2 regions of the Priestia sp. SIMBA_032 genome follow, and region 2 is predicted to be linked to the other one. Evidence: riboswitches for the same ligand, from Rfam matches in the RefSeq annotation. Region 2 holds a riboswitch; the other holds the start of a gene.
What was found. Region 2 has a riboswitch for preQ1 ahead of SB717_RS22930 (QueT transporter family protein). Riboswitches for the same ligand answer to the same signal wherever they lie in the genome.
Positions count from the first base shown of each region.

Region 1: it holds a riboswitch for preQ1, as region 2 does, so the genes downstream of both, queC (7-cyano-7-deazaguanine synthase QueC) here and SB717_RS22930 (QueT transporter family protein) in region 2, are expected to answer to the same signal.

Region 1 is NZ_JAWRXD010000001.1:553,129-568,189, reverse strand. Features, by position in the region: gene SB717_RS02865 (ZIP family metal transporter) at 1-15, opposite strand, end outside; gene SB717_RS02860 (DUF4931 domain-containing protein) at 169-936, opposite strand; gene SB717_RS02855 (MarR family winged helix-turn-helix transcriptional regulator) at 1,136-1,606, shown strand; gene SB717_RS02850 (M3 family oligoendopeptidase) at 1,777-3,471, shown strand; gene SB717_RS02845 (hypothetical protein) at 3,552-3,686, opposite strand; gene SB717_RS02840 (PAS domain S-box protein) at 3,821-5,404, opposite strand; gene SB717_RS02835 (hypothetical protein) at 5,745-6,023, shown strand; gene SB717_RS02830 (ATP-dependent Clp protease ATP-binding subunit) at 6,075-8,189, opposite strand; gene nhaC (Na+/H+ antiporter NhaC) at 8,609-9,991, shown strand; gene SB717_RS02820 (alpha/beta hydrolase family protein) at 10,285-11,166, shown strand; gene SB717_RS02815 (DUF6254 family protein) at 11,254-11,379, shown strand; gene SB717_RS02810 (3-ketoacyl-ACP reductase) at 11,444-12,163, opposite strand; gene SB717_RS02805 (hypothetical protein) at 12,521-12,706, shown strand; PreQ1 riboswitch class I at 13,018-13,061, shown strand; gene queC (7-cyano-7-deazaguanine synthase QueC) at 13,295-13,957, shown strand; gene queD (6-carboxytetrahydropterin synthase QueD) at 13,957-14,397, shown strand; gene queE (7-carboxy-7-deazaguanine synthase QueE) at 14,390-15,061, shown strand, end outside.
Region 2 is NZ_JAWRXD010000009.1:106,359-121,419, reverse strand. Features, by position in the region: gene SB717_RS22990 (LacI family DNA-binding transcriptional regulator) at 1-136, shown strand, start outside; gene SB717_RS22985 (MFS transporter) at 200-1,480, opposite strand; gene iolG (inositol 2-dehydrogenase) at 1,909-2,931, shown strand; gene iolC (5-dehydro-2-deoxygluconokinase) at 3,008-4,015, shown strand; gene SB717_RS22970 (CoA-acylating methylmalonate-semialdehyde dehydrogenase) at 4,101-5,558, shown strand; gene iolD (3D-(3,5/4)-trihydroxycyclohexane-1,2-dione acylhydrolase (decyclizing)) at 5,671-7,605, shown strand; gene iolE (myo-inosose-2 dehydratase) at 7,690-8,586, shown strand; gene SB717_RS22955 (LacI family DNA-binding transcriptional regulator) at 8,647-9,672, shown strand; gene SB717_RS22950 (5-deoxy-glucuronate isomerase) at 9,807-10,595, shown strand; gene SB717_RS22945 (hypothetical protein) at 10,838-11,056, opposite strand; gene SB717_RS22940 (YitT family protein) at 11,397-12,263, opposite strand; gene SB717_RS22935 (Lrp/AsnC family transcriptional regulator) at 12,645-13,055, opposite strand; PreQ1 riboswitch class I at 13,252-13,296, shown strand; gene SB717_RS22930 (QueT transporter family protein) at 13,306-13,794, shown strand; gene SB717_RS22925 (hypothetical protein) at 14,230-14,679, shown strand; gene SB717_RS22920 (hypothetical protein) at 14,791-15,000, shown strand; gene SB717_RS22915 (hypothetical protein) at 15,028-15,061, shown strand, end outside.

The DNA of each region.
Region 1 (15,061 bases), on a different contig from region 2:
TAGTACCTCAGTCATAAACCGTCTCCTTTTATGTATTCTTCATTTCATCCTCAATTCACATCGTTCTTTTAGTGTATGTTTTTTTGTTTTTTATGAGCATGACTATTTTAAAATTGAATCTCATTATGAAAAAAAGTAAAAAAGTTGAACCAGTGAAGGTTCAACTTTTTAGGTAAAGTACAGCTCCTTAACTTGGTTAGCAATGTGCTCAAGCTTATTGGAAACTTGAGGAATGCCATACCCTACGTACAAAGGGGATGTGGCAAAGCGAGGAATGATTTTCGCCGCAATTTTGCCGTTTTTGAGATTATAAAAAAATAAGTTGTAGCTCGTGCAGCTACGATGAAAATGGTTTAATAAATAGTGAGCGGCCGTTTGAAGATAATCTGCAAAAGCGTGCAGCTCTTTGTCAAGCTGATCTGTGATCACGTTAAATTCAAAAAAGCCCATTCTAGGTTTTACAGATAAATTAAATGTGACGTGTTCATTTTTTGCAATTGTGACTCCTTCAAACTGCTCTAGCTTCACATTTTCATTTACATCCATCTCATTTAAACCAATAATTTGCATATGAGGATGCCGTAATGATCCTCCGGACATGGGACCGTGGTTTTTGAAGAAAAGAACAGAAGCATATTCACCGCTGTTCATCATCGATATCCATCGTTCAGTAGCGAAGCTCAGCAAGGTGTACAGATGTTCTTTTGGATAAATAGACAGTTCTGAAGAACACTCATCGGTCTCAATAATAACCGTCTGGTAAGCATCTTGCAGAACGGGAAACTTATTTTTCAGCCAAATGATAGGTCCTTGTTTTTCAATGATGCCTGTAAGAGATTCTACGTCGCAAAAGGGACAGGGGTTTTGCCGATTAACGATTGTTTCAGGCTTTTGTGAACCAATCGCGGAATTAAATAATAAATGGGTTGGTTTCATAATCATTCACCTTTTTATGTAATGTTCATATGTTTATTGTATTAAAAGCATATGTATAAATCCACTTATATACATTTTTTATCAAAAAAATTGTACAAGCGGAGAGAATAACCGATGAAATAAGCCTGCTTTGATTGACTTTGAAGGGAAATTTTAGTATTATCTTGATATCAAGATAATATTAAAGGAACTGATTAAAATGACGAATGATGTAACTAGAGAAGAGTTAGACCAATCTCTTAAATTATTTATTGTACTATCTCGTGCCAATCGTTCAATTAATGATCATGTGCATAAATTTATTCAACAGCATGGAATGAATCCAACCGAATTTGCTGTCCTAGAGTTATTGTACCACAAAGGCCAGCAGCCTCTGCAGCAAATCGGCGGAAAAATTCTGTTGGCAAGCGGCAGTATTACGTATGTAGTAGACAAGCTTGAGAAAAAAGGCTTCTTAGAGCGCGTTGCTTGTCCGAACGATCGCCGTGTAACATATGCAGCTATCACTCAGCAGGGCAAGGAAATGATTGAAAGCATGTTTCCGAGTCATGAAAAAAGAATTCATGATATTTTATCCGTTTTATCTAGCGAAGAAAAGGAAGCTGCTATTTCGATGCTTAAGAAACTGGGGCACTATGCAGATGAATTTTTACCGGAATCGACTAATTAATTAAGGAAAGCTCGTTTGTTTCTGTTGAACAAACGAGTTTTTTCTATGACTTCTTTCATAATTAATCGACATAAAAAATAAAAAGTGACAAAAAATTGAAATTAACAGGAATACAGCTAGATAAAAACGAATTAGGTTACATATAGACTATAGAGGAAGGGGAACAAATGATGAAATTTGAGAATTATACATATACGCGACCTGATATGAATGAAATTGAAAAGCAGTTTGAAAAGGCGATTACACATTTTACGGAAGCAGCGTCAGTCAGTCAGCAAAATGAGGAAATTCGTCTAGCAAACGATGCATATTCTCAGTACAGCACAATGGGGAACATCTGCTATATTCGTCATTCTATCGACACAGCGAATGAATTTTATAAAGAAGAACAAGACTATTTTGATGAAACACAGCCGCTTTTAGAAGGATACGTCGAGAAATTTTACAAAGCGTTAATCTCCTCGCCTTTTAAACGGGAACTAGAAGAAAAATGGGGCAAGCAGCTGTTCTCTCTTGCTGAAATGCAGTTGAAAACGTTCTCTCCGGAAATAGTAAAAGAGCTGCAGGAAGAAAATAAGCTATCGTCTCAATATACGAAACTAGTGGCGTCAGCTAAAATTGTATTTGAAGGAGAAGAAAGAACGTTAGCTCAGCTCGATCCGTTTATGGAGTCACCTGATCGAGAAATGAGAAAAAAAGCAGCAGAAGCGAAGTTTCAATTTTTCACCGATCATGAAGAGGAATTTGATGATATTTACGACAAACTTGTAAAAGTGCGGACCAAACTTGCTGAAAAATTAGGCTATAAAAATTTCGTAGAAGTGGGCTATGCTCGTATGTCTAGAATAGGCTACGATGCTGAAATGGTTGCCGCTTTTCGCAAACAAGTAAAAGAGTATATTGTTCCCCTTACTGAAAAACTAAAAAAGCGTCAGCAGGAAAGAATTCAAGTAGAGAGCTTAACTTATTATGATGAACCGTTTCAGTTTGAAACAGGAAACGCAGTGCCAAAAGGTGATGAAAAGTGGATTATTGAAAAAGGACGGGTTATGTATAAGGAGCTTTCTAAAGAGACGGACGAATTCTTTTCATTTATGCTTGAAAATAATTTGATGGATTTAGTCGCTAAAAAGGGCAAAGCAGGCGGAGGCTACTGTACGTTTATTGAAGAATACAAAGCGCCGTTTATTTTTTCGAATTTTAATGGAACATCGGGCGATATCGATGTGTTAACGCATGAAGCAGGGCATGCTTTTCAAGTGTATTCCAGCCGAGATATGGAAACCAATGAGTATCACTGGCCTACGCATGAAGGAGCTGAAATTCATTCAATGAGCATGGAGTATTTTACATGGCCTTGGATGGAGTTGTTCTTTAAAGAAGACAAAGATAAATACCAGTTTTCTCACTTAAGCTCAGGCTTAACTTTCTTGCCTTACGGGGTAGCGGTAGATGAATTTCAGCATGCTGTATACGAACACCCTGAGATGACGCCTTCGGAACGAAAACAAACGTGGCGCGAAATTGAAAAAAAATATATGCCTTCTAAAGATTATGATGGCCATCATTATCTAGAAAGCGGGGGCTTCTGGCAGCGCCAGCTTCATATTTACACGTCTCCGTTTTATTATATTGATTATACGCTCGCTCAAATTTGTGCATTTCAATTTTGGAAAAAGGATCGAGAAAATCATGAACAAGCATGGCAAGATTACGTTCATTTATGTAAGCTTGGCGGAAGTAAGCCGTTTTTAGAATTGGTAGAGGAAGCGAATCTGATTTCTCCATTTGAAGAAGGCTGCGTGCAGTCTGTAGTAGATGAAATTGAAAACTATTTAAATAGTATTGATGATAAAAAGCTATAAAAACAGAGATTGAGACATAACAAAATCAATCGAATCTAAAGACGAACAAATGGGATAAACAATCTAGTATGAATCGCTTATTACACCTCCGTTGATTTCCGTGCAAGGCTTCGCTTTCCGCGGTCGGTCGGTGAGTCTCCTCGGCGATTATGCTCCTGCGGGGTCTCACTTATTCCGCTTTTCCCGTAGGAGTCTTCGCCTTGCCCTCCAATCAACAGCTAGAAGCACCTAGATTAAACCTACGCTCACCCTCATAATAAAAAAATCCGAATGAGTTTGATTCTTAATCAAAAAACAAACTCGTTCGGATCTTCCTTCAACTAACATACTTTTGTTCCAGCCTCTTTTTTTAATGGTTAATTCCTTGTTCCCATAAAGGAATCGTAAGGGTAACGCTGGTTCCTTCGCCAACAGTGCTTTTAATCTCAAATGTTCCTTTATGCTGATACAAAATGTTTTTAATCACAACAAGTCCAAGACCGGTGCCTGAGGGTTTCGTGGTAAAAAAGGGCTTTTGAATATGCGTAAGCAAATTTGAGGGAATGCCGACTCCTGTATCTTTAATGAAAATAGTAAGATCTTTAGTATGCTGAGTAACGTTTAAATGAATTTCTCCTCCGCTAGGCATAGCTTCAAGCGCATTTTTTAATAAATTAATGAGTACTTGCTTAATTTGATTGGCATCACAGCAGATGTATGTATGCGGGGCTTCCACCTGCGTTCTAACGACAACATTTTTTAATACACATTCTGATTCATACAGAAGAATAACGTCATTTAAAATAGTAGAGAATGCATGCTTTTTCATAACCGTATCATGAGGTTTAGCGAGCAATAAAAATTCTCCAACGATTGAGTTAATACGATTCAGTTCACTCAGCATGATGGTTGTATAAGAATGATAGCGGCTGCTATCTTCGTGAATAAGCTGAATAAATCCATTCAGAGAAGTAAGCGGATTTCGAATTTCATGAGCGATGCCCGCTGCCATTTCGCCGGCTAAAGATAGCTTATCCTTTTGGCGAAGGAATTTTTCTGTTTCTTTTTCTTCGGTAAGGTCGCGTGAAATACCAAAAAGCGCAACGACTTGTTGATCACGATTAAAAATAGGTGAAACCGTGATTTCTACCTCAATTATTGTTCCGTCTTTTCGCTTATCTTGAGTTTCAAAGGCAACTAGCTTTTCTCCTTTTTTAACCCTTTCTAATCGGCTTTCAGCATTGCCTTTTAAGCTAGCAGGAATAAATGGAATGGCTTTTCCGACAATTTCTTCCGCTTGCCATCCGTATATTTGCTCAAAAGCATCGTTTACTTTAATCACTTTCCCGTCTAGACTGAACACGGCAATGGCGTCGCGGTTATATGTAAAAAAAGATTGTAAATACTCTTGAGCTGAGTAAAGTTCATCTTCGGTTTTATTCATTTTGACCGTCGTAATAGCAATCAATTTTTTAGAGAAATGAGCACAGTATAACAAAATAATCATGGTGATCAGCGTAAACAAAATGAAATAAACGATATCTAATTTCACGAAAGTCACAGATGTAAAAAGAGTGTTGCTTACATAAGAGTACAAAACAATTATTATGGACATTAATGTAGAAATTACAATAGCGATATAGCTATAATAAATAAAGCTAACAATAATTCCAAGAAACAAAAACAAATAATTAATAACAGCAGGTTCAATAGATGTCATGTACGCAATATAGGCATAATAGCATATGAAAAAAGAATACATAATGATAGCCGGATGAAAATGAAAGTAATACATAGCTGTCACTAGCAGTAATAAAACCCCTCCGCTTATAAAAACAATCAGATGAGGATCAGCTGCAATAAAGTGGTATAACACGATGTGGACAAAATACAGCAGCCAGAAAATAAGTAAAAGAATAAAATTCCGTTTTTTTATGAGGTTGTGTGATTCCATAAAAAATCCCTTTCTTAAATGGTGAATAATTTTATAGGAGAATAACTTTATAGTCAGCTAGTCGCACGATGTAGTGATATATCACTCATATTAGCATAGTTACAACTGTGTGAATAGCCGAATTGAGCACTTAGACCAAGGAAGATAGATCTAGAATGTGGCTGGCCATAAACTATTAAGGAAATATGAGGAGAATATGAACGAAATGAAGGAGATGTAAAGCTTTTGTGATAACCTTGTAAAAGTGAACTTTTTTCCAATTGGATAGGCTATACTGCCAGTAGAGCCATATGAATGGTGACTACATAGAGGCTCAGATGATTCGAAAGGAGACGGTAAAATGAATAAAAGTTTATTAGTCAAGTTATTTGGATCACTTCTAGCAATTATGTTAATCACAGCATGCAACTCACAAACGGATGAAAAAGATGCCACAGAACAGCAAACAGAACAGTCGGATGATACTCATGCGGAGGATACAACGACAGATGACTCACAGGAAACAATGAAGCAAGACGAAGCAGATGAATCATCTGGGGATGAAGCAACTGATGATCAAGAAGAATCAGCGGATAGTGCCGGCGAAAAAACAGACGAAAAAACAGATGAAAGTAAATAAACGTAAACATTTCTATAAAAAAAAGCGACTCTACTTGAGTCGCTTTTTCTATTAGTTTTGTACAGTAATTTCGCTTGCTTCATTTAACGTTACGTTCACTGTTGATACGTCCGCATCATCTAACAGTAAATCTGTAATTCGATCTTCAAGCTGTTCTTGAATTGCTCGGCGGAGCGGTCTAGCACCGAATGCAGGGTGATAGCCAAGTTCAGCCAGTTTTTCTTTTACTTCAGCTGCTACATGCAGCGTGATGTTTTGTTCTTGTAATGTTTCTTTTAATTCAGCAAGCATAAGGTCAACGATTTTAATTAAGTTATCTTTTTCAAGGTGATTAAATTCAATGATTGTATCAAATCGATTTAAAAACTCTGGTTTGAAATAAGATGAAAGTGAATCTAAAACGGATGCCTGTTTAAGCGCATCATTTTCTGCGTCAAACCCAACCGTAATTTTCTTTTCACCTACACCAGCGTTACTTGTCATAATGATAACCGTGTCTTTGAAGCTTACTGTACGACCTTGACTATCTGTTAGGCGTCCATCTTCTAAAATTTGCAAAAACATATGCTGAACGTCTGGATGAGCTTTTTCAATTTCATCTAGTAAGATGATAGAATAAGGATTACGGCGTACTTTCTCTGTTAATTGTCCTGCCTCTTCATGACCTACGTAGCCAGGAGGTGAGCCGATTAGTTTAGACACCGCGTGTTTTTCCATGTATTCACTCATATCTAGACGAACCATTGCATCTTTTGAGCCGAATAGTTCTTCAGCTAATGTTTTGGTTAACTCTGTTTTACCGACACCTGTTGGACCGACAAATAAGAATGAACCAATTGGGCGATGCTTCGCTTTTAATCCAGCGCGAGAACGTCGAATCGCTTTTGCTACTTTTTCTACAGCTTCCTGCTGTCCAATTACTTTTTGAGCTAAGTGCTCAGCTAAATGCTTCATTTTTGCTGATTCATTTTCCTGAAGTTTACCAACAGGAATACCCGTTTTCTTTTCAATAATTGCTTGAATGTCAGCAATGTCCACATTCATTTTTTGCTGTTCTTCGTTCAACTGTTTTTCAAGAGCAGCTTCTTCATCGCGCAGTTTTGCCGCTACTTCATATTTTTCATTCTTTAGCGCCTGCTCTTTTTCTTTTGTGATTTCTTTTAAGCGAGCGGCCGCGTCGTCTTTATTTGTAATGCCTGCCTGTAAGTTCATTTTTGAACCTGCTTCATCTAGCAAGTCAATTGCTTTATCAGGCAAAAAGCGATCTTGAATGTAGCGGTGTGATAAATTTACACAAGCGCGGATCGCTTCATCTGTATAGCTAACGCCGTGGTAATCTTCATATTTACTTTGAATTCCTTTTAGAATTTCAACGGCTTCTTCGACAGACGGTTCGTGAACCATAACCGGCTGGAAGCGTCGTTCAAGAGCCGCATCTTTTTCAATCGAACGGTACTCTTTTAAAGTTGTAGCTCCGACTACTTGAAGTTCACCTCGTGCAAGAGCAGGTTTTAAAATATTGCTTGCGTCCATTGAACCTTCCGCTGAACCAGCTCCTACAAGAAGGTGAATTTCATCGATAAATAAAATCACGTTTTTTCGCTGTTGAAGCTCAGAAATTAATTGTTTCATACGCTCTTCAAATTGACCACGCACGCCCGTATTAGCTACGAGAGATGCTACATCTAACAGATATACATCTTTATTTAACAGCTTGGCAGGAACTTTCCCTTCCGCGATTTTTAAAGCTAACCCTTCAACAACAGCTGTTTTACCAACACCAGGCTCTCCAATTAGCACCGGGTTGTTTTTGTTTCTTCTATTTAAAATTTCAATGACACGCTCTACTTCTTCTTCGCGGCCAATAACAGGGTCAATTAATCCCGTTTTCGCAATTTGAGTTAAGTTTCGACCGAACTGGTCTAAAAATCCGCTGCCGCCATTTCCTTGCTGTGGCTGTTCCGGTGCAGCTTGTTCTTGTGACATTTGCTTGAATAAATCATCGATGTTCATAAAGCCGCCACCTCCAAAGCCTGATGGGATTTTATGTTCTTTCATTAGTGCTTGATAACATGTATGACATAGACGATATTGAGATTTTTGGTTATTTGTTTGTACATTTAATTGAATAGATGCTTCACGTTTATTACAGTTTTGACAAATCATTTAATTAGCCTCCCTAAATGATTTTAATCGAAGATCAGCAGGTGTTTGACCTTTCTTGACCTTTCGTAATTTTATTATACTTTGACCTTTTTTGACTTTCAAGTCTTTTGCTTAAAAAATTTTTAAGGGAAGTTCCTCGCTTATGTACAAAAGGTAGTACATTAAAAAAAGATGTGTTTTATGTGTACCCGTTCTATACATGTAAAAACATGAGAGGCATTTTGTACAATGATCTGCTTGGAGAGGGAATTAATATTAATAAGAAGAAAAGTGGAAAACTGAGTGCAAAGCTTACCGTTGGATAAAATAAGTTATTGACAGCAAGAAGGATAAAAATTATACTCAAGAAGGTTTGCACTTAACTGCGTAAAAGCATAAAAGCGTTTAAGTGAAAAAGAAAGATAGAAAGGGAATACCTCATGAAAAAAGAAATTTCATTTATACAATCAATAGCGGTGGTTTTGGTGCTATTAGCTATTATTTTTGTTTCATTATTTATGTTAAAACTACCGCCTCATATTCCGCTGATATTTGGTGTAGCATTTATTAGTGTGATTGGCTTTTTGTTGAAATATAAGTGGACAGAAATGGAGAAAGGGATTTTAGACGGTGTTAGACTTGGTGTTAAGCCTATCCTAATTTTAATGCTGATCGGGATGCTCATTGCGATTTGGATGGTAGGAGGAACGATACCGACGATTTTATCCTACGGCTTCCACTGGATTTCACCACAGTACTTTTTAATTAGTGCTTTGGTTATTACCGTATTAGTTTCAACATTCACTGGAAGTTCATTAACAACTGTCAGTACGGTAGGGGTCGCTTTATTTGGCGTAGGAACTGCTATTGGTGTACATCCAGGTCTAGCAGCGGGGATGATTGTTTCAGGAGCCGTGTTTGGAGATAAGATGTCTCCCTTATCTGATACTACAAATTTTGCTTCTGGTATCGTTGAAGTGCCGCTTCCTAAACATATTCAGCACATTACGTGGACGACGGTTCCAAGTATTGTCATTACCGCAATCATTGCATTGGTCATTGGGATGAACGGAAACCAAGAAAGCGTCAATTACGGAGAAATTCAAGGAATTCAAGAGGCATTAAAGCATACGTTTAATTTACACATGTTGACGTTGCTTTCTCCACTTTTAGTTCTTATTTTTTCGATGAGAAGAGTCGATGTATTGCCAACGTTAGTTTTAGGGATTGTAACGGCCATTATTACAGGAATGATTACACAGCATGAATTTACGCTGAGTCAATTGCTAGGCGTTCTTCAAAGCGGACCGGCAGTAGAGTCAGGAAATAAAGTAGTCGATGCCATTGTAAACAAAGGCGGATTACAGTCCATGATGTTTTCTATTTCTCTTATCATGATTGCCTTGTCGCTAGGTGGCTTGATGAGAGCGGTTGGAATTATCGATGCTTTATTAAAAGGATTAGCAAAACAAATCCGCCGCAGCGGAGACGTTATTTTTGCTACGCTTCTATCTTCAATTGGAGTTAATGTTATTACAGGAGAGCAGTATTTATCGATTCTTCTGCCTGGGCAGACGTTTAAGCCACTGTATGAAAAGTGGAACTTAGATCCGAAAAACTTATCACGAACGCTTGAAGACGGTGGAACGGTTATTAATGCTATTATTCCGTGGGGGGTCAGCGGCGCTTTTATTTCAACTGCATTAAATATTCCCGCGGCTGACTATATTCCATTTACATTCTTTAGCATTCTCTGTCCGATCTTTTCAGTTATTTTAGCATATACAGGCATTGGTATTGCCAAGAAAAAAGCTCAGTCTTAACTGGGCTTTTTTCTTTTTGAAAAAGGACAGGTAAAAAACGACAAAAAAAGTATCATTCCACTTTTCAAATCTATAATTTAATAATACAATTTACTATACGTCTTTCCTGTTCATGTATTTGTATGAATTCTTATTTCTTTATTAATGAAGAAATTTGAGTTTTGCGGTATGATAAATAAGCTGCATTGGCGATGGGATGAATGCCCTTTTTAGCAAACATTTAAGAAGGGTAAAGCCAAATGAAAACACTCATTATAAAAGAGAAAAGATATTTATTGAGGAGAGGGTTTCTGTTGAAAAAATGGGGCATCATTGCATTAATCACTGTAGCTGTGCTCGGTGTGACAGCGGTTTTTAACCGAGCTGAAAGTGATGATGTAAATAAAGAAAAATTGAATTTATTATCGCCTTATTCAAATAAAGTAGATGTATATAGCATTACGTATCCTAGTGATAATTTAAAGATAAAAGGGTTTTTAGTACAGCCTAAAGACATTGCAGACAAACATTACCCGCTTTTAGTATATAATCGCGGAGGAAATCGCGAACACGGTATGATTCGCGCAAAAACACTTCAGTACTTATCATATTGGGCAAGTAAAGGCTACGTCGTTGTAGCGACTCAATACAGGGGAAATGGTGGAAGTGAAGGAACTGAGACCTACGGCGGTAAAGATATTGACGACGTATTAAATCTTATTAAGTGGGGAGAACAGCTTCCTTATGTAAATCATCAGCAAAAGGTAGCGCTAGGCTATTCACGCGGCGGTATGATGACGTATTTAACGATGAAAAACGGCGTTAAATTTGATGCAGTTGTCGTACAATCAGGTATTACAGACATGTTTCAATTCTACGATCAAAGAGGGCCTGAAATGAAACAAGTGCTGCGGACAATTGTAGGAGATCCGGCGCAATATCCAGAGAGGTATAAAAGTCGTTCTGTTGTCTATTGGAGTGATAAAGTAAATTCACCACTGTTAATTTTGCAAGGCGATCATGATCGTAAAGTTCACCACACTCAGGCTGAAAAGCTTGTGAAACAGCTAGATGAGCAGGGAAAAGAATACAAATATATACTGTACAAAAACGGAGACCATCCGCTAACTGCTTATTATGATCAATATAACGCGGAAATTGATAAATGGTTTAAAATACATTTAGGTAAGCAGTAAAGAAATTGGAAGCAGTTTTGATGAATGGAAAAGAGCAGCTTGTTTTATCCTACTACATGTAAGCATATAAAAAGGGGATGAAGCAAAATGACTCAGTCTAAAAGTCAAAAAGAGCGTCAGTGGAATGTACGAAAACAATCACAAAACCCATCGCATGGAAAAGTAAAATCTTTTGAAGAACTATCAGAAGAAATCACGCCTAAACGTAAATAAGGTAACCATTATATAAAGGAAGACAAAAAAAGGAGAGCTGAAGCTCTCCTTTTTCTATGTTTGTTTATGGATTTGTGGACCACATGCCCGCAGATTTGATAAAAATACGCGGATGCAGCTTTAATTGTGCTACCATAATTTCTGCTAGGTCTTCAGGCTGCATCACTTTATCAGGATTGCCATCTGTTAAGTTTTCTTTATATGCTAATTCCGTTGCTACTGTACTTGGCGTTAGCGCTGTTACACGAATATTGTGTTTGCGCACCTCTAGCGCTAGAGATTCAGTTAAGCCGAGCACGCCAAATTTTGAAGCGCTGTAAGCACTTGTAACGGGAGCGCCTTTTTGACCAGCAGTGGATGAGATATTGATGATGTCTCCACCATTCTTTTCGATTAATTGAGGTAGAACGGCGCGCGTTACGTAGTAAACGCCCATTAAATTCACATCAATGATTTGTTTCCACTCAGCTGGGTCTAGCTCTAAAAAGCTTCCGAATTTACCGATTCCCGCGTTGTTGATTAAGATATCCGTTGCCCCTAATTTTGTATGTAGATGCTCAACTGCTGCGTTTACTTCTTCCATAGAAGAAACGTCTGCTGTTGCGTAAGCAACTTGTACATCAAATGCTTCTAGTTCAGAAGCAACAGCCTTTAAATCCGCCTCTGTACGAGCAATTAAACCGATATTTACGCCTTCTTTTGCTAATTCAATTGCAGTTGAACGACCGATGCCTTTTCCTGCTCCTGTAATAAGAGCTACTTTGCCTTTAAGTGATTGTGCCATATATAGACTCCTTTCAATGTTCCGCATAAACATTCTTCATAATAACAAAGAATTATCCATTACTATCCTATAGAAATGCACAAATGATGTCAAAAATAAAGATTATTAAAATGGCTTCAAGTATAAGTTTCCTTTTCATACAAAAACTATAGAGACTAAAAAGAAGAAATCCCGTTTCTTTTCCTTCAATGTAGTGGAGGATGAGCAATGCGTATAAAAAACCTATCTGAGTTAACGAATAAATCCAAACAGCGGAAAGAAAAAGCTGATGAATAGAAGGACTCTAAGAAAACTAGTGCTTCTTCTACACATGAAGAGCAGAAATTATCGGAGAGGGTGGGAGATAATTTATCCCTCATGAAAAAAGCACTGAGACAGCGTACGGACTTAGTGGTACGAGAGTTTCGAATTTCGATTGAAGAAAAATTCACTTTAGGTGTTGCTTACATCGACGGGTTAGTAAAAAAAGACGAAGTTGAACACTATTTTGGATGTTATCTATCTTTTTTAAAGTTGTCATTGTGTTCTATGCCATTCAGTTAAGCATCGTCCAATTGTGTAATTTACACGTACGTAATTTTTTAAGCTTTCCTTTAGGTCTAATCATTACAGGCGTAGCGTATTATATTATTCCGAATACAGCATAATTTAATTATTTTGAAAAATATTACTGACCTTTTTATTTATTCGTACTAAGCCTCTGTTTTCCCTTATTATTTATTGCTCTTTCTTATATAAAGAAAAATAAGGAAGCTAAAGGTGATAGAAGCCAACAAACATAGCATTATTTATACGCATGTGGTATAGTATACGATGACAATTCAAGAAGAAACGCCGTACACGTTTGTATATGTACGGGAGAGGTTCGAAAACTCCCTCTATAAAAAACTAAGATCATCGTTGATGACAAAAGACACGGTTTTGGCGTGTCTTCTTTCACGTGCTTTTCTATCAACCCGTCTTTTTGACGTGTATGCTGGCGAGTACGTGTATCTTAGTTGCTTTTTAGGGAGATTGCTGAAAAAGAGCAGTCTCTTTTTTGTGTTATAAAATTAGTCACAAAGGGAACGAACGGTTCAATAAAGTTTCTTCTTCTTTTGATTTCAATCAAAAAGGAGACGAACAATAATGATGAAAAATGAAAAAGCTATTGTTGTATTTAGCGGAGGTCAAGATAGTACAACATGTCTATTTTGGGCTTTGAAAAACTTTAAAGAAGTAGAAACGGTTACTTTTCAATATGGTCAGCGTCATAGTCAAGAGATAGAGGTAGCCAAGACTATTGCGGCTGATTTAGGTGTAAAGCATACCGTCCTAGATATGTCACTTTTAAATCAATTAGCACCAAATGCACTAACGCGAGATGATATTGATATTGAGCAAAAAGAAGGCGAATTGCCTACCACGTTTGTGGATGGACGCAATCTGTTGTTTTTATCATTTGCAGCCGTACTGGCTAAGAACAGCGGAGGCCGTCATCTCGTAACAGGCGTTTGTGAAACTGATTTTTCGGGATATCCAGACTGCCGAGATGTATTTGTAAAATCGTTAAACGTCACGCTTAATTTATCAATGGATTTTGAGTTTGTGATTCATACGCCGCTCATGTGGATTGATAAAGCAGAAACGTGGGCTTTAGCGGATGAGTTAGGAGCGCTTGAGTATGTGCGTGAAAAAACGTTAACGTGCTACAACGGTATTGTTGCCGATGGATGCGGTGAATGTCCCGCATGTCAATTGCGAAAACGTGGGTTAGATCAATACCTGCAAACAAAAGAAGGAGGAGAGAAATAATGCTGCAACAAATGTATCCGCAAGTGTTTCATGACTATGAATATGAACTAAACAAAGATATGCAGTTTGCTGCGGCACATTTTGTTCCTCACACAGAAGCAGGAAAATGCCGTCAAGTCCATGGACATACGTATTTTGTAAATCTAACTGTTGCCGGAGATACATTAGACGAAGCGGGCTTCTTAGTAAATTTTGCGCTATTGAAAAAAATTGTTTCTGGTCAATTTGATCATACATTATTGAACGATCATTCTATCTTTAACGAAGAAAATCCAAATGATTTTCCTACAACTGAAGTTGTTGCACGTAAAATTTATGAGTTGGTTCAAGAATATCTAGACACACTACCAAATAAGCCTTCTTGCGTACAAGTATTCGTGCGGGAAACGCCGACAAGTTACGTAGTTTACCGCCCAAAGAAGGTGAAAAAACGTGGCTAATACAATTCCAGTACTTGAAATATTCGGACCAACGATTCAAGGGGAAGGAATGGTTGTAGGACGTAAGACGATGTTTGTTCGTACTGCAGGCTGTGATTATTCCTGCAGCTGGTGTGATTCAGCTTTTACATGGGATGGATCAGCTAAAAACGATATTCGTCAGCTAACAGCAGAACAAATTTGGACGGAGCTAAAAGAAATTGGAGGAGAGTGCTTTGATCACGTTACCATTTCTGGAGGAAACCCTGCGCTTATCAAGGCAATTGATTCACTTGTAGAGCTTTTGCACAGTCATGGGGTAAAAGCAGCTCTTGAAACACAGGGAAGCCGTTATCAGGATTGGTTCCTAAAGATCGATGATTTAACGATTTCTCCTAAGCCTCCAAGTTCATTAATGAAAACAAATTTCTCGGTATTAGACGATATTATAGAGACATTAATAAAGGAAAAACGCATGGCGCACATAAGCATAAAAGTCGTTGTATTTAATGATGAAGACTTTGAGTATGCAGCGTCTGTTCATGAACGTTATCCTGAAGTGCCATTTTTTGTTCAAGTAGGCAACGAGGACTTAACGACAATCGATAATGCATCGTTAACACAAGAATTGCTTAAAAAGTATGAGTGGTTAATCGACAAGGCAGTAGCAGCTAAAAACATGAAC
Region 2 (15,061 bases):
TGAACAACCCATTTCTCAGATGGCTACTAGTACGTTTGAACAGCTGTTAAAGTCTATGAAAAAAGAAGAGCATGCGAAACAGCGAGTAACGATTATTCCCGAACTAGTAGAACGTGCGTCGGTAAAAAAGTTATAAAATAGACAAGGTAAAAAAGCTGCAGGTGTTGAGATACCTGCAGCTTTTTCTGCTTAAGCATATTTATAGAGAGACCGGACTTTTAACTTCGTTTATTGTTTCGCCTTTAATAGTTGTCTCTGTTGGAATCGTAAGGAAACCAGTTAGAAAAGCACCAAAGAAGTATAAGCAAGCAAAGATCCAAATTACGCCGCCCGTGCCCAAAAGACCAATAAAAACGGTCACAATTAAAGGACCTACAAAAGCAGAAAGTCCAGATCCTAAGTTCAACACAGACATTGCAGCTCCTTTATTCTCTGGAGCTAGAGAAGGCACTAACGCTGTAAGAGGAACATATCCTGCTAGTGTTGCACCGTAACAGCATGCGACAATCATCATCACCCAATAATTATGTCCGACGAATTGCGGTACATAGTAGAGAGCAAGTGTTACAATTCCGCATCCAACTCCGCCAAACCATTTGATTGTATTTACCCAGCCAAACTTATCTCCAACAATACCAAAAATAATATTAAAAGCCATATTCACAAAAAACAATGTACCCCAGATTTGCAGCCATTCACTCATCGTAAAATCATGTTTCATCATATATGTTGGCAAGAAAACAACAAATCCAAATTGAGCAGCAGAGTTAATAATCTTTACGATGCCTCCGATCCCTACTTTAGGGTTCTCAAATGCAATTGTAATCCCTTTCATTAATTCTTTTGTTTTATTATCGTTTACTTTTTGTACGGTAAACTTGTCTTTATTCATAATAATAGAAAAGATTCCACCGATCAAAACAAAAAGTAAACCACTCCACAAGGTAGCGATTTCGCCAATTTTTGGAACCATATAACTTGAGTAAAAGGCTCCGATTACGCTTAATCCAAGCTGGAAGACAAACCAAAACCAGCCTACTGCTTTTGAAAGCATTTCCTGGGGCGTGCGGTAAGACACCCAGACCAAGAATGAGTAAGCAAATAAAGGGTAACCAAATCCTCTAAGGGCATAACAAATTAGTATAATTGTGTAATTCATAATATGAAGTCCTAAACCTATAAATCCAATTGAACCAATAATAAAGGATATCAAGCCGAATGCCATTGCTTTCCTAGGACCCCACAGCTGAACCAGTACGCCGGAGAACCAGGAAGAAACGGAGACCGTAATGCCGTAAACAGTAAACAGTAAAGCAGCATGTTCAATGGTTAAACCTCGTTCTACAAGATAAGGAGATAACCATCCTTGTTCTAAACCATCGCCAATCATAAAAACAATAATACCTATGTATCCCCACGTTAAATGAGAAGGGATCCCAATCCTGTCTAAAGCCGTTTTTCTGGAAATAAATTCATTCATTTTCCACACCACCAGATCGATTATTTTGTGTAAAACATCAAACTAATTTGGTTAAGCGCTTAATCTATTTGATAAAAGTATACGCTTACATTTTTTGAACGTCAATTAAAATTTTAAATATATATAATTTTCAATTAAATTATTTTAATCATAAAAATATTAGTATGTAAGGCAATAATCACTGAATTCATGATAAAAATACTTAAATATAGAGAATTTCTTTATGTTTCATCGATAAATAGATAAAAAATAAAAATAGTTTTTTATAGTATGCATTTAGATTGTTTAAAAACAAATATTCTAAATAATCTATAAAAACTGTTTGCATTTCAGAAAACGTTATGTATAATTGGAATCAGGAAAGCGCTTAACCTATATAGAGGTTTGAGCGAATGTTTTCTTAACTTTTAATTAAAGGGGAAAATAAGATGGGGATTCTTACAATTGGAATAATTGGTGCTGGACGCATAGGGAAATTACACGTTGATAATTTAAAATTAATGCCGCAAATAAAAATTAAAGCGGTTTCAGATGTGGTAGTAGACCATTTACATGAATGGGCTGCAAGTAAAGAAATTTCGACGTTAACAACAAATTATCAAGATTTATTAGCTGATCCAGAAATTGATGCCGTTTTTATTTGTTCGCCAACGAATACGCACGCATCGATTATTAAAGAAGCAGCTCGAGCGAAAAAGCATATTTTCTGTGAAAAGCCCGTTAGTTTTTCAGTAGAAGAAACAATCCAAGCGTTAGAAGTAGTAAAAGAATACGGCGTGCAGCTTCAAGTTGGCTTTAACCGACGCTTTGATCCCAACTTTAAAAAAGTGCATGATCTTGTACAGCAAGGAGAAGTAGGACAGCCGCACATTTTAAAAATCACCTCCAGAGATCCTCAGCCTCCGAGTCCGGAATACGTTCGCGCTTCAGGAGGATTGTTCATGGATATGATGATTCATGATTTTGATATGGCTCGTTATGTAATGGACAGTGAAGTAATTGAAGTATCGGCTTACGGCACGACGCTCATCGATCCTGCTATTGAAGAAGCAGGGGATATAGATACGGCAATTGTGTCATTAAAATTTGCAAATGGAGCTTTAGGTGTAATTGATAACAGTCGTCAAGCTGTCTACGGTTACGATCAGCGCCTTGAAGTTTTTGGTGAAAAAGGTGCAGCTGCTGCTGACAATTGCCGTCCTACTACAGTAGAAATATCAACAGGCGAAAGTGTAGTCAAAGAGAAGCCGCTGTATTTCTTTCTTGAGCGCTATACACAAGCGTACATAGCGGAAGTGACACAGTTTGCAAGAGCAATTATGGAAAAACAAAGCGTTATTTGTACAGGGAACGATGGATTACAAGCAGAACGAATTGCTAAAGCAGCAAAAGAATCTTTACTATCCGGGCAGCCAGTAAAGATTGAACATAAAAAATACGCAGTGAATTAATGACGGTAAACGTGGGGATGAAAGAAATGGGTCTTTCTACCCTTTTAGGAAAGCGCTTAACTAAGGAGGAATAAAGATGAATCCGCTTGTTTTTAAAGAAAATCGTGATTTAGATTTTATCGCTATTGGCCGCTTATGTATTGATTTAAATGCAAATGAAACACAGCGTCCAATGGAAGAGACTAAAACATTTACTAAATATGTAGGAGGCTCTCCGGCTAATATTGCGATTGGAGCAGCAAGGCTAGGCTTAAGAACAGGCTTTATCGGAAAAGTATCAGATGATCAAATGGGACGCTTCATTACGGATTATCTGCAAAAAAATAAGATTAATACAGATAGCATTGTTATTGATAAAACTGGGGCCGTAACAGGGCTAGCTTTTACGGAAATCAAAAGTCCTACAGATTGCAGTATCTTAATGTATCGTGATAATGTAGCGGATTTAAAACTAGATCCTACAGAAGTATCAGAAGAATATATTAAGAAGTCAAAGGCTCTTTTAATATCTGGAACGGCTCTTGCGCAAAGTCCTTCTCGTGAAGCAGTGTTTTTAGCACTAGAACACGCACGCAAGCATGAAGTTGTAGTGTTTTTTGATATCGATTATCGTCCATATACATGGGAGTCCGAAGCTGAAACGGCAGTCTATTTTAATTTAGCTGCTGAAAAATCAGATGTAATTATTGGTACGCGAGAAGAGTTTGACATGATGGAAAACCTTTTAAATTATAAAGAATCTAATGATCAAGTAACAGCAGAGCGCTGGTTTTCTCACCATGCTCAAATCGTCGTGATTAAGCACGGTGGAGAAGGGTCTATTGCCTATACAAGAGATTGTAATTCTCACCGCGGAGGAATATTTAAAACAAAAGTTCTGAAAACGTTTGGCGCTGGTGATTCCTATGCTTCAGCCTTTATTTACGGATTGATGCAAGGGCTGGAAATTCGACAGGCAATGCGATTGGGCGGTGCCTCCGCTTCGATTGTCATTTCAAAACACAGCTGTTCAGATGCTATGCCGACAAGCGTTGAGCTCTTCAACTTTATGGAGACAGCAACGGAAGTTTTGCAGGAAGCTTAATAAACAAAGGGAAAATCTTGAGAGATTGCTTGAGAGATTAAAGGAATAGCAGCTTATTAAAATTAGATAAAGGGAGAGATATTCTATGACACAGACAGCAGTAAAAACAGTGAAAAACTATATTGGTGGACAATGGATTGAATCAGCTACATCAAAAACGGAACCTGTGTATAACCCAGCGACAGGTGAATTAATCGCACAGGTGCCTCTTTCTACAAAAGAAGACGTAGATCAAGCGGTGCAAGCAGCAAATGAAGCGTTCAAAGGGTGGGCAAAAACAGCCGTGCCTAAACGTGCACGAATTTTGTTCAAGTATCAGCAGCTATTAGTAGATAACTGGGATGAATTAGCAAAGTTAGTGACAGTTGAAAACGGAAAAAGCTTTAACGAAGCGCGAGGTGAAGTGCAGCGTGGAATTGAATGCGTAGAATTTGCGGCAGGTGCTCCTACATTAATGATGGGTAAACAGCTTCCTGATATTGCAACAGATATTGAGTCTGGCATGTACCGCTATCCAATTGGCGTCATTGGAGGAATTACACCGTTCAATTTTCCAATGATGGTTCCTTGCTGGATGTTCCCGCTTGCGATCGCTTGCGGCAATACATTTGTGTTAAAGCCTTCTGAGCGTACGCCGCTGTTAGCTGCAAGATTAGCTGAGCTGTTTGAAGAAGCTGGTTTGCCAAAAGGTGTATTAAACATTGTAAACGGCGCGCATGATGTGGTAAACGGTCTTCTTGAACATAAATTAGTGAAAGCTATTTCGTTTGTAGGTTCCCAGCCTGTAGCTGAGTACGTGTACAAAAAAGGTACGGAAAACTTAAAGCGTGTTCAAGCTTTAGCCGGTGCTAAAAACCATTCAATTGTATTAAATGATGCAGATTTGAACGTAGCAACAAAACAAATTATCGGAGCCGCTTTTGGTTCAGCAGGAGAACGTTGTATGGCAGCATCTGTTGTTACTGTACAAGAAGAAATTGCGGATCAGCTAATTGAAAGATTAGTAGAGGAAGCAAATGATATTGTAATTGGCGACGGCTTAGAAGAAAACGTCTTCTTAGGACCAGTCATTCGTGAAAATCATAAAGAGCGTACGCTCAGCTATATTGAATCAGGCGTGCAAGAAGGAGCAGAGCTAATTCGTGACGGTCGTACTGATGCAGCAGTAAATGGCAACGGATACTTTGTAGGACCCACGATTTTTGATCATGTTACGCAAGAAATGAAAATTTGGCAAGATGAAATTTTTGCACCTGTGCTGTCCATCGTACGTGTGAAAACATTAGAAGAAGCTATTGAAGTAGCTAATAACTCTCGATTTGCAAACGGTGCTTGTATTTATACAGATAGCGGCGCAAGCGTACGTGAGTTTCGTGAAAATATTGAATCTGGTATGTTAGGAGTAAATGTAGGAGTACCGGCACCTATGGCATTCTTCCCATTCTCTGGCTGGAAAGATTCTTTTTACGGTGATCTTCATGCAAATGGTACGGACGGCGTGGAGTTTTATACAAGAAAGAAAATGGTAACAACGCGCTGGTAAGTAATTCATTAAAAATCGCATTTCATTTTAAAAGGAAGTATCAGGAATTAAAGATATTCCTTATGCTTCCTTTTTTAAAATCGCAATCTAGTATTAGAAGGGAGAAAGAAGTATGGAAACAGTTAGAATGACGACGGCACAAGCATTAGTGAAGTTTTTAAATCAGCAGTATGTTGAATTTGATGGAAAGCAGCATCAGTTTATTAAAGGGATTTTTACAATTTTCGGGCACGGAAATGTGGTAGGTCTTGGGCAAGCTTTGGAAGAAGACCCAGGAAATCTAGATGTATATCAAGGACGTAATGAACAAGGAATGGCCAATGCAGCGATGGCTTTTTCAAAACAAAAACATCGAAAGCAGATTATGGCTTGCACATCTTCAGTGGGGCCAGGTTCAGCAAATATGGTTACAACGGCAGCTACTGCTTCAGCTAATAATATTCCGGTTTTGCTGCTTCCTGGTGATGTATTTGCAACTAGACAGCCGGATCCCGTTTTGCAGCAAATTGAACAGTCATATGATTTATCTATTTCTACAAACGATGCTTTCCGACCGGTGAGTAAGTACTGGGATCGCGTAAGCCGCCCTGAACAATTGATGACAGCTATGATTAATGCAATGCGTGTGTTAACGAATCCTGCAGATACGGGAGCTGTAACTATTTGTTTGCCTCAAGATGTACAGGGAGAAGCATGGGACTTTCCAGCTTATTTCTTCCAAAAGCGCGTTCACCGCATTGAGCGCCGTCTTCCGACTAAGGACAGTCTATCAGATGCGATTCACTTAATGAAAACAAAGAAAAAGCCAATCATCATTTGTGGAGGAGGCGTTCGGTATTCAGAAGCTGCAAAAGAGTTAAAACAATTTGCTAGTGAGTTCCATATTCCATTTGGAGAAACTCAAGCAGGGAAAAGTGCCGTTGAAAGTAACTATCGCTATAATCTGGGCGGTATAGGTGTTACAGGGAACTCAGCTGCTAATACAATCGCTAAAGAAGCAGATTTAGTAATTGGAGTAGGCACTCGATTTACTGATTTTACAACAGCATCTAAACAGCTTTTTCAACATCCCGACGTGCAATTCCTTACCATTAACACGTCTGAATTTCATGCAAATAAACTTGATGCTGTGAAACTTGTAGCTGATGCAAAAGAAGGGTTGCTTGCTCTTATGAAAGAGCTAAAATCAATTGGCTATCAGTCTGTTTATACAACAGAAATTGCAAGTGCTAAAGACGCATGGGGTACAGAATTAGAGCGTCTGCATAGCATACGTTTTACTGGTGCAGATTTTGTTCCGGAAATACAAGGTCATTTAGATGAAAGCTTAGCTGAATATGTAGAATCACTTGGTACTCAATTAACGCAAACAGAAGTAATTGGAGAGGTGAATAAGCTCCTTGATGACAACTCCGTCATTGTTGGTGCAGCAGGAAGTCTCCCAGGAGACTTACAGAGAATGTGGAAGTCTACTAAACCTAATACCTATCATATGGAATATGGATATTCATGTATGGGATATGAAGTATCAGGCGCACTTGGAGTTAAGCTGGCAGAACCAGCTAAAGAAGTATATGCGATGGTTGGAGATGGAAGCTATCAAATGCTTCATTCAGAGCTTATTACAAGCCTTCAAGAAAGAAAAAAGATAAACATTTTACTGTTTGATAACTCCGGCTTCGGGTGCATTAATAACCTTCAAATGTCAAACGGTATGGGGAGCTTTGGCACAGAGTTTCGTTATCGAAACGATGAAACAGGAAAACTAAACGGAAACGTGATGAAAATTGATTTTGCAGCCAGCGCCGCAGGCTACGGTGTAAAAACGTATCGCGTAAGTTCTCTTGAAGAATTAAAATCGGCGATAGAAGATGCACAAAAACAAGAGGTTTCTACGCTAATTGATATTAAAGTGCTGCCAAAAACTATGACGAACGGTTATGAATCATGGTGGCATGTAGGAGTAGCAGAGGTATCTAAAAATCAGCATGTACAGGAAGCTTATGAAGATAAGGTGAAAAACCTTGAAATGGCAAGAGTTTATTAAGGAGCAGGAGAAAATGAGGTTGTTGAAGAGAAACATTCGATAAATATAAAAGAGGTTTTAATTTCATATAAGGGAGAGGAAGAGATGTTCAAGGAAAATACGGTCAAACTGGGGATTGCTCCAATTGCTTGGACAAATGATGATATGCCTGAACTGGGAGCTGAAAATACATTCGAGCAGTGTATCAGTGAGATGGCTTTAACCGGTTTTAGAGGAAGTGAGGTCGGAAACAAATATCCGCGAAATGTTTCAATCTTAAAAAAGGCATTATCGCTTCGGAATTTGGAAATTGCAAGTGCCTGGTTTAGTACATTTTTAACAACAAAGCCGCTGGAAGAAACGGTAACGCCATTTATTGAACATCGTAATTTTTTATACGAAATGGGAGCAAAAGTAATTGTTGTGTCTGAACAAGGGCACAGCATTCAGGGGCTGATGGATGTTCCTTTATTTAAAGAAAAGCCTGTGTTCACGCCAACAAAGTGGAGCAGACTTGCAGAAGGCCTGCACCATCTTGGGAAACTGGCACAAGAAAAAGATATGCATATTGTCTATCATCACCATATGGGAACGGGCGTACAAACAACAGAAGAAATTGAGCAGCTAATGGAGCTTACCAATCCGGAGCTTGTTTCGCTGCTATTTGATACCGGTCATCTTGTCTTTTCAGGAGAAGAACCTCTTTATATCTTAAAAAAATATCTGCACCGTATTAAGCATGTTCATTTAAAGGATATTCGTCAAGACGTAGTTGATCGAGTCAAAGAACAAGACCTAAGCTTCTTGCAAGCGGTAAAAGAAGGAGCCTTTACTGTTCCAGGTGACGGAGCTATTGAATTTGATGAAATATTTACTACGCTTGCCGCTTCGGATTATAACGGATGGTTTGTCGTAGAAGCAGAACAGGATCCAGCCCTTGCTAATCCTTTTGAATATGCGCTAAAAGCGAGAAATTTTATTAAAGAAAAAAGCGGTCTTTAATTTCGAATGTAAAAGACTTGATGCCTTTTATATGCTTATCAAGTGAAAGGAGGAGGGGAAATGAAGCCAACCATTTATAGTGTGGCTGAAGAAGCAGGTGTATCAATTTCTACCGTATCAAAAGTTATCAATCAAACCGGTCATATTAGTGAAAGAACAAGACAAAAAGTAATTGAGGTTATGGCGCAGTTGAATTATCATCCAAGCGTCGTAGCATCTGCTTTAACAGGAAAACCCACTAAAACGATTGGGCTTCTCGTACCCGACATCTCCAACCCTTTTTTTGCCGACTTGGCGAGAAGCATAGAAGACCGAAGTCATGAGCAAGGTTTCCATGTGGTAATGTGCAATACCGATAACGATGCGGAAAAAGAGAAGAAGTATCTATCGCTGTTAATTCGTCAAAGAATCGATGGTTTAATTGTAGCATCTGCTTTTCGCAATGCTAATCTTTTAAAAAATATGCTTAAGCAAGATATACCGATTAGCGTTATTGCTTCAGAAATTCCTCATATATCCGTTAATACAGTGACAGTGGATGACTACAAAGGGAGCTATTTGGCGACTGATTATTTGCTGTCTTTACATCATGAAAAAATTGCAATTATTACAGAAAATGCAAAAAGTAATCACGCTCGTTTAGATGCTTTTCGAGACGCTATGCAAGAAAACGGAATCATCGTGCCGCCTGAGCACGTTATTACGACTGAAGCAAGTATTCAAAAAGGATATGAAAGTGCTAAGCGGATTTTTTCAATGAAGGAGAAAGTGACGGCTATTTTTGCTTGTAACGATTTATTGGCTATCGGCGTTATGCAAGCTGCAAAAGAATTCAAAATTGATGTGCCGCAAGACTTATCAGTGATTGGCTTTGATAATACGGTTCTTTCTACTACTATCACGCCCATGTTGACAACGGTAGCACAGCCGACAAAAGAAATGGCTGTAAACGTAGTGGATTTGCTGGTTAGAGAAATGAAATATCCAGCGATTCATAAAGAACATTTGCTTCTTGAGCCAAAATTGATTATTCGTAAATCAACGGCTCCGTTAAGAAGGGGCGCCACAGCATCTGTAAATAATTGAACACAATCAAGAATATTGCTGTTAATAAAAACTCATCATAGTCACATATTCAAAAGAATGTATAGAGTCTATAAAGAAAAAATGAGTGATTAGTAAATTCCGATTGCGCTATTACATAAAGGAGGAAGTTAAGCATGCTAGGTAAATTAGGTGAATTAAATAAAGGATACAACGTACTTACAGAAATGGCCGGTCAGCACAAAGATATGTTGATGGATATTGGGATTTATAATATGTCTCAAGGAAAAGAAGAAACCTTGCTAGACAGCAGCAATGAAACGGCTATTCTTTTACTAGAAGGAAAGGTAAACCTAGAGTGGGAAGGACATTCGAAAGAAATTCAGCGTGATTCCCTTTTTGAAGAAGAGCCTTGGTGTTTGCACGTTTCAAAAAATGTGGAGGTTAAAATTACCGGTCTTGCCGATAGTGAAGTACTAGTTCAAAAAACGGATAATGAAAAAGAGTTTTCATCAAAATTATATACGCCTGAAGATTGTCAAAATACAGTAGCTGGTGAAGGAGTATGGGAAGGTACTGCTCAGCGTGTAATTCGAACAATCTTTGACTATAATAACGCTCCTTATTCTAACCTTGTTATTGGAGAAGTTATTTCTTATCCAGGAAGATGGTCGAGTTATCCGCCTCATCATCATGACCAGCCCGAAGTTTATTACTATCGTTTTGACAAGCCGCAAGGGTTTGGCTGCGCAATGGTTGGAGAAGATGCGTACCGTGTAGTTGATAATAGTTTTATTACAATTCCTGGTGAATTAGATCATCCTCAAGCAACGGCTCCCGGCTATGCGATGTACTTCTGCTGGATGATTCGCCATCTTGATAATAATCCGTGGACAGACCGTATTATGGAAGAAGAGCATAAGTGGTTATTAGAGCCAAATGCAAAAATTTGGCCTGAAAAATAAATAAAATTCTTTATACAAAATGGGTTTTAAATGTTGAAAAACCTCGAATAAAAAATAATTATGCGTAAAATAATAGTTTATTTTTGTAAAAATTGTTTTTATATGTTAAAATGTAGCTTGTATTAATATTCAGGCGATGATATCGCTCTTTTTGGCAGATTCCTTTTTTAGGAGTCTCTTTTTTTTCTAAACAGAAGCAAGAGATCGTATGTCAATCAAAAAAAGGAGATAAGCGTAGCCGCTTATCTCCTTTTCTTTTTAGCATTATCTAACGCTAGGTTCTTTTTCACTACTTTTTCTAAAGTAACTTCCACGTGAACATTTTTTTCATCGATGTCATTCACAAGCACGACGGTTCCTTTTCGTCCTTTAATCTTTAAATCATCACCCGTAGAGGGAATATTTTCCCGCAGCTGGCTTAATAGAAGCTTTCTGTTTTCAAAAAAGTGGACAGCCACCATTTTATCTCACCTAATTTCATATGATATGTGTGATACAAAGATGTGTATATGAAATCCTTCCTATACATTATGTCGTCAATGGTGGTTTTAGAACATGTTCAATAGATAATTGGTGCATCAAATAAATAGAATGACATAGTTATAAATTTCCTATCCTTGGACATACTTATACTACTAATCTAAAAAGGGATGTGGATGAAAATGAAGGTGGCTATCGGATTAAGTGTATTTACGGTCGTTACAGGAGCAATTGCTTTAGGGGCAGTTTACTTTTTAGCAGGTATCTTTTCTTTTTTCTTAACGGTTTTTTCATAAAAAAATCCACCAAGAGGTGGATTTTTTATTTAGCAGCGGCTTTTGTTTCATGAGGCGAATTGCCGATAAATCCAAATTTCCCGCCGACAACTTCTTTTACTTCGTGGATGACAATAAAAGAATTTGGATCAATTTGCTGGATTTTCTTTTTAATTTTTAATAGCTCGTTCTTTTTAATAACAACATAAATGATGCGTTTATCTTTATTGGCGTAGTAGCCATATCCGTAAAAGATTGTGGCTGCATTTCCAAATTCACTGGTGATGACTTGCGCGATGTCTTTGTATTGATCGGACATAATCGTCATTGCTTTTTTGTTGTGGAAACCTTCGATAACAATATCGACGATTTTGGCACAAAGATAGACGAATATAAAAGTATAGAGCGTGTTGTTGACGCCAATGGCAAAAACCGATGCTAAAATAATAACGCTGTCCATGTAGAACATGCTTTTAGAGATATTATAGCCTTTTGTGTAGTTTAATAAATAAGCTAAAAGAGTTGTTCCGCCGGTAGATCCATCTGCGATAAAAATAAGAGCTAGTCCTGTTCCCATTAATAAGGCGCCGAATACAATTCCTAAAATCATGTCGTGAACATGAAAGGGAATATAGCTGACCAGACCTAAGAAAACGGACGTCATGACAGCTCCTAGAATCGTATAAAGAATGGTTTTTTTGGTTAGAAATTTATAGGCTAAGGCAATAAATATAAGGTTTACAAGAAACGTGCTGATACTTGTAGGGATATGAAATAAATAATATAAAACAAGAGCAATACCAACTGTACTTCCGTCACCTAATTTATTTGGAATGACGAAAAAATCAATGGATGCAGCAACTAAAAGTGCTCCAACAATAATTAAGATGATGTCTTTATAGATTGTTTTCAATATGCAAACCTCCTTGATTATTAGGATATTTTTATGGGGAATCTTGTTTTTACTAGTGTTTCACAAATGATAAAATAAAAAACGTCTTAGAAATTGTCTAGTTATAAAACTGATCAACTTCTAAGACGAAGAATTACGATACGTGTATAGGTCTTGATCCTGCTTTTCTATGCTTCGATGTCACCGATTATATAAACCTCTGACCGCTATGTCAACGCTATGAGAGATGTTCAACTTTTCAAAAAATAGAAGGCGGTTTCCTTCATAAAAAAAGAATCCTTTGCGACAGTGCAAAGGATTTTCAAATTTATTGGAATAGGGGGAATACGTTATTAGGATTACCATTTTCATAAATTAATATACCTTTATTTTTTAAAAAAATTATTTGTTAATGACGATTGAAAGTTTGTAATTCACATGCTGATTTAGCTCTGTCAAAAAATCATTTAGTTCTTCATTTGAATGAAATTTGCATTCTAGTAAGTAGCAGCCATCGCCGCTGATTTTAAAGTTGTTGATAACGTGCTCCTGTTGACTTTCTACAAATGTAAGGTAGGGGTGGTGATGAATACTCTGCGTATAGATATTTAAAAATGCATGGACGGTGTAGCCAATTTTTCGTTCATCAATGTTAATTGTGTAGCCTTTGATAATGCCTTCATCTTCTAACTTTAATACTCTAGCAGAAGCGGCTTGGCCGGTTAAATGCACTTTTTCTCCTAATTCTTTCATTTTCACACGTCCGTTTTTTGATAGTTCTTCTAGTATGCGCTTATCTGTATTATCTAACATCGCTACAAATCCTTTCGTATGTCTAATCAAAAGGGTTAACTACTTGATGTCACCTATGTATACTGATACGTCTTCTATTTTATACTAAAGGAAAGTAAGAAAAAAGAGCAGTCAATATGCAAGATATAGAAAGTAGCAGTAGTTTGTAAACAGCTAGATTGACGAAAGCTTAAGCTTGCTGTATGATTCTTTGAGTGTTTACGTGGTTCGTAACCATCCCACGTTAAAAAACTAAGGAGAGAATAGTAAGATGAATATAAGAACACTTTGCGTCAACGGTCTTTTAGCTGCTATGTATATTGCTGTCAGCATGCTAATTCAGCCGTTTGGCTTCACCAATATCCAATTTCGTATATCGGAAATGTTCAATCATTTGATTGTATTTAATAAAAAGTACGTGTACGGCATTGTACTAGGGGTATTTCTGACGAACTTGTTTTTTTCACCAATGGTTGCTTATGACCTGGTGTTTGGGGTAGGACAGTCTGTCCTATCATTACTCATTACCATTTTTTCTATGCGCTACATTAAAAATATGTGGGCTCGTATGCTTGTGAATACACTTGTGTTTACATTTACGATGTTTATTATTGCTTTTGAGCTGCGCCTAGCATTTGACTTGCCATTTTTCTTTACGTGGCTAACAACAGCCGTTGGCGAGTTTGTTGTTATGCTTGTTGGAGCACCAATTATGGCAGCAATTAATAAACGTGTACAATTTAATAAGCTAGTTGGATAAAAAAGATGGGGCTGTGATAAATCTCACAGCCCCATCTTTTTTTCTTTGTTATTCTATAAGTGTAGTGATAAACCCCTTATTATTGAAGAGCTTTTCACGCATGAACAAATTACCCATATCTAGCATGTGAAAAGAGCAGGTCGCGTTTGCGATCTGCTCTTTTTGCGTAAGGCAATAGGAAGTATCAGGTTGGGTTATTTTGAAAGAAGGAGTGACAAATCTCACAGCGCATTCTTTTTTCTTTTGTTACGATATATATATAGTTGGCAAACTCCTTATCGAAAAGTTTTTCGCACAACAACACATTACCTATGCGTAGCAATTAAAAAAGCAGACCGATGACGGTTTGCTTTTTTAATTGTATTTTTACCATTAAATAACTTTTTTGAATTATAATTGTAAAATAACCTTTGTTACTAGAGAGGGGATTGTTTTTTGAATAGACAGTTAGGAATTCTTGTTTTATTAGCATTAGCCATCTTATTTGCCGGCTGTTCAAAAGAAGAAGACAACGTTCCTTTAAGAGAACTAGAAAAGATAAGTATTAACGTAATCAAAGAACAAAAAATGAAGCAAGGGATTTCATATGAAATGGAATTAGTAAACAAGAGCGATTTGACCATTAAACAAAACAATGTATTTTTATCCTATCCTTTAAAAATAAAAAACGGTTATTCTGATAATAAATTTAAGGTGTTAGCAGAAGGAAATAAATTAAATATCAAGCCAAAGCAAAAGGTGAAGTTAACGGCATTTCTTCCTTATAAAGGAACTAATAAAGAAGTGTTAGCTATTGATGAGCCTGACGTAAAGTGCATAGGGTATTGGAATAAGCTTGATGACTACCATCAATTTTCTTTTGGAGGATCTTTGAAGCGAGAATAATAGAAAGTTATTTATTAAATAGTGGAATTTGAAGGGTGTGAAATCGTATATAAACTAAGGGGGAGATTTCATTGAAGAGATACGGACGGACTGTTTATCATTAGCTTCATCGTGTTGCTAGGTAGCTTTCAACTGCTATCAGGCATGATTCTTACGCTTTGGTATGTTCCAGAAAGCGCGGATATGTGGAGTTCAATTGAAGGTTTATTAAATGAAGTCATTTTCGGCAGTCATTCACCTAGCTTTGCTTTTGCAATTCCCGTTGTAGCAGCTACAGCCGCCTTTTTCATCTCTAAAAAATGGGTTAGGAAAAGTGCATAAGGGATTGATAAAGGTGGTGAATAAACAGTGAGTGTAGATACGGATAGATTAGTTGACTTAT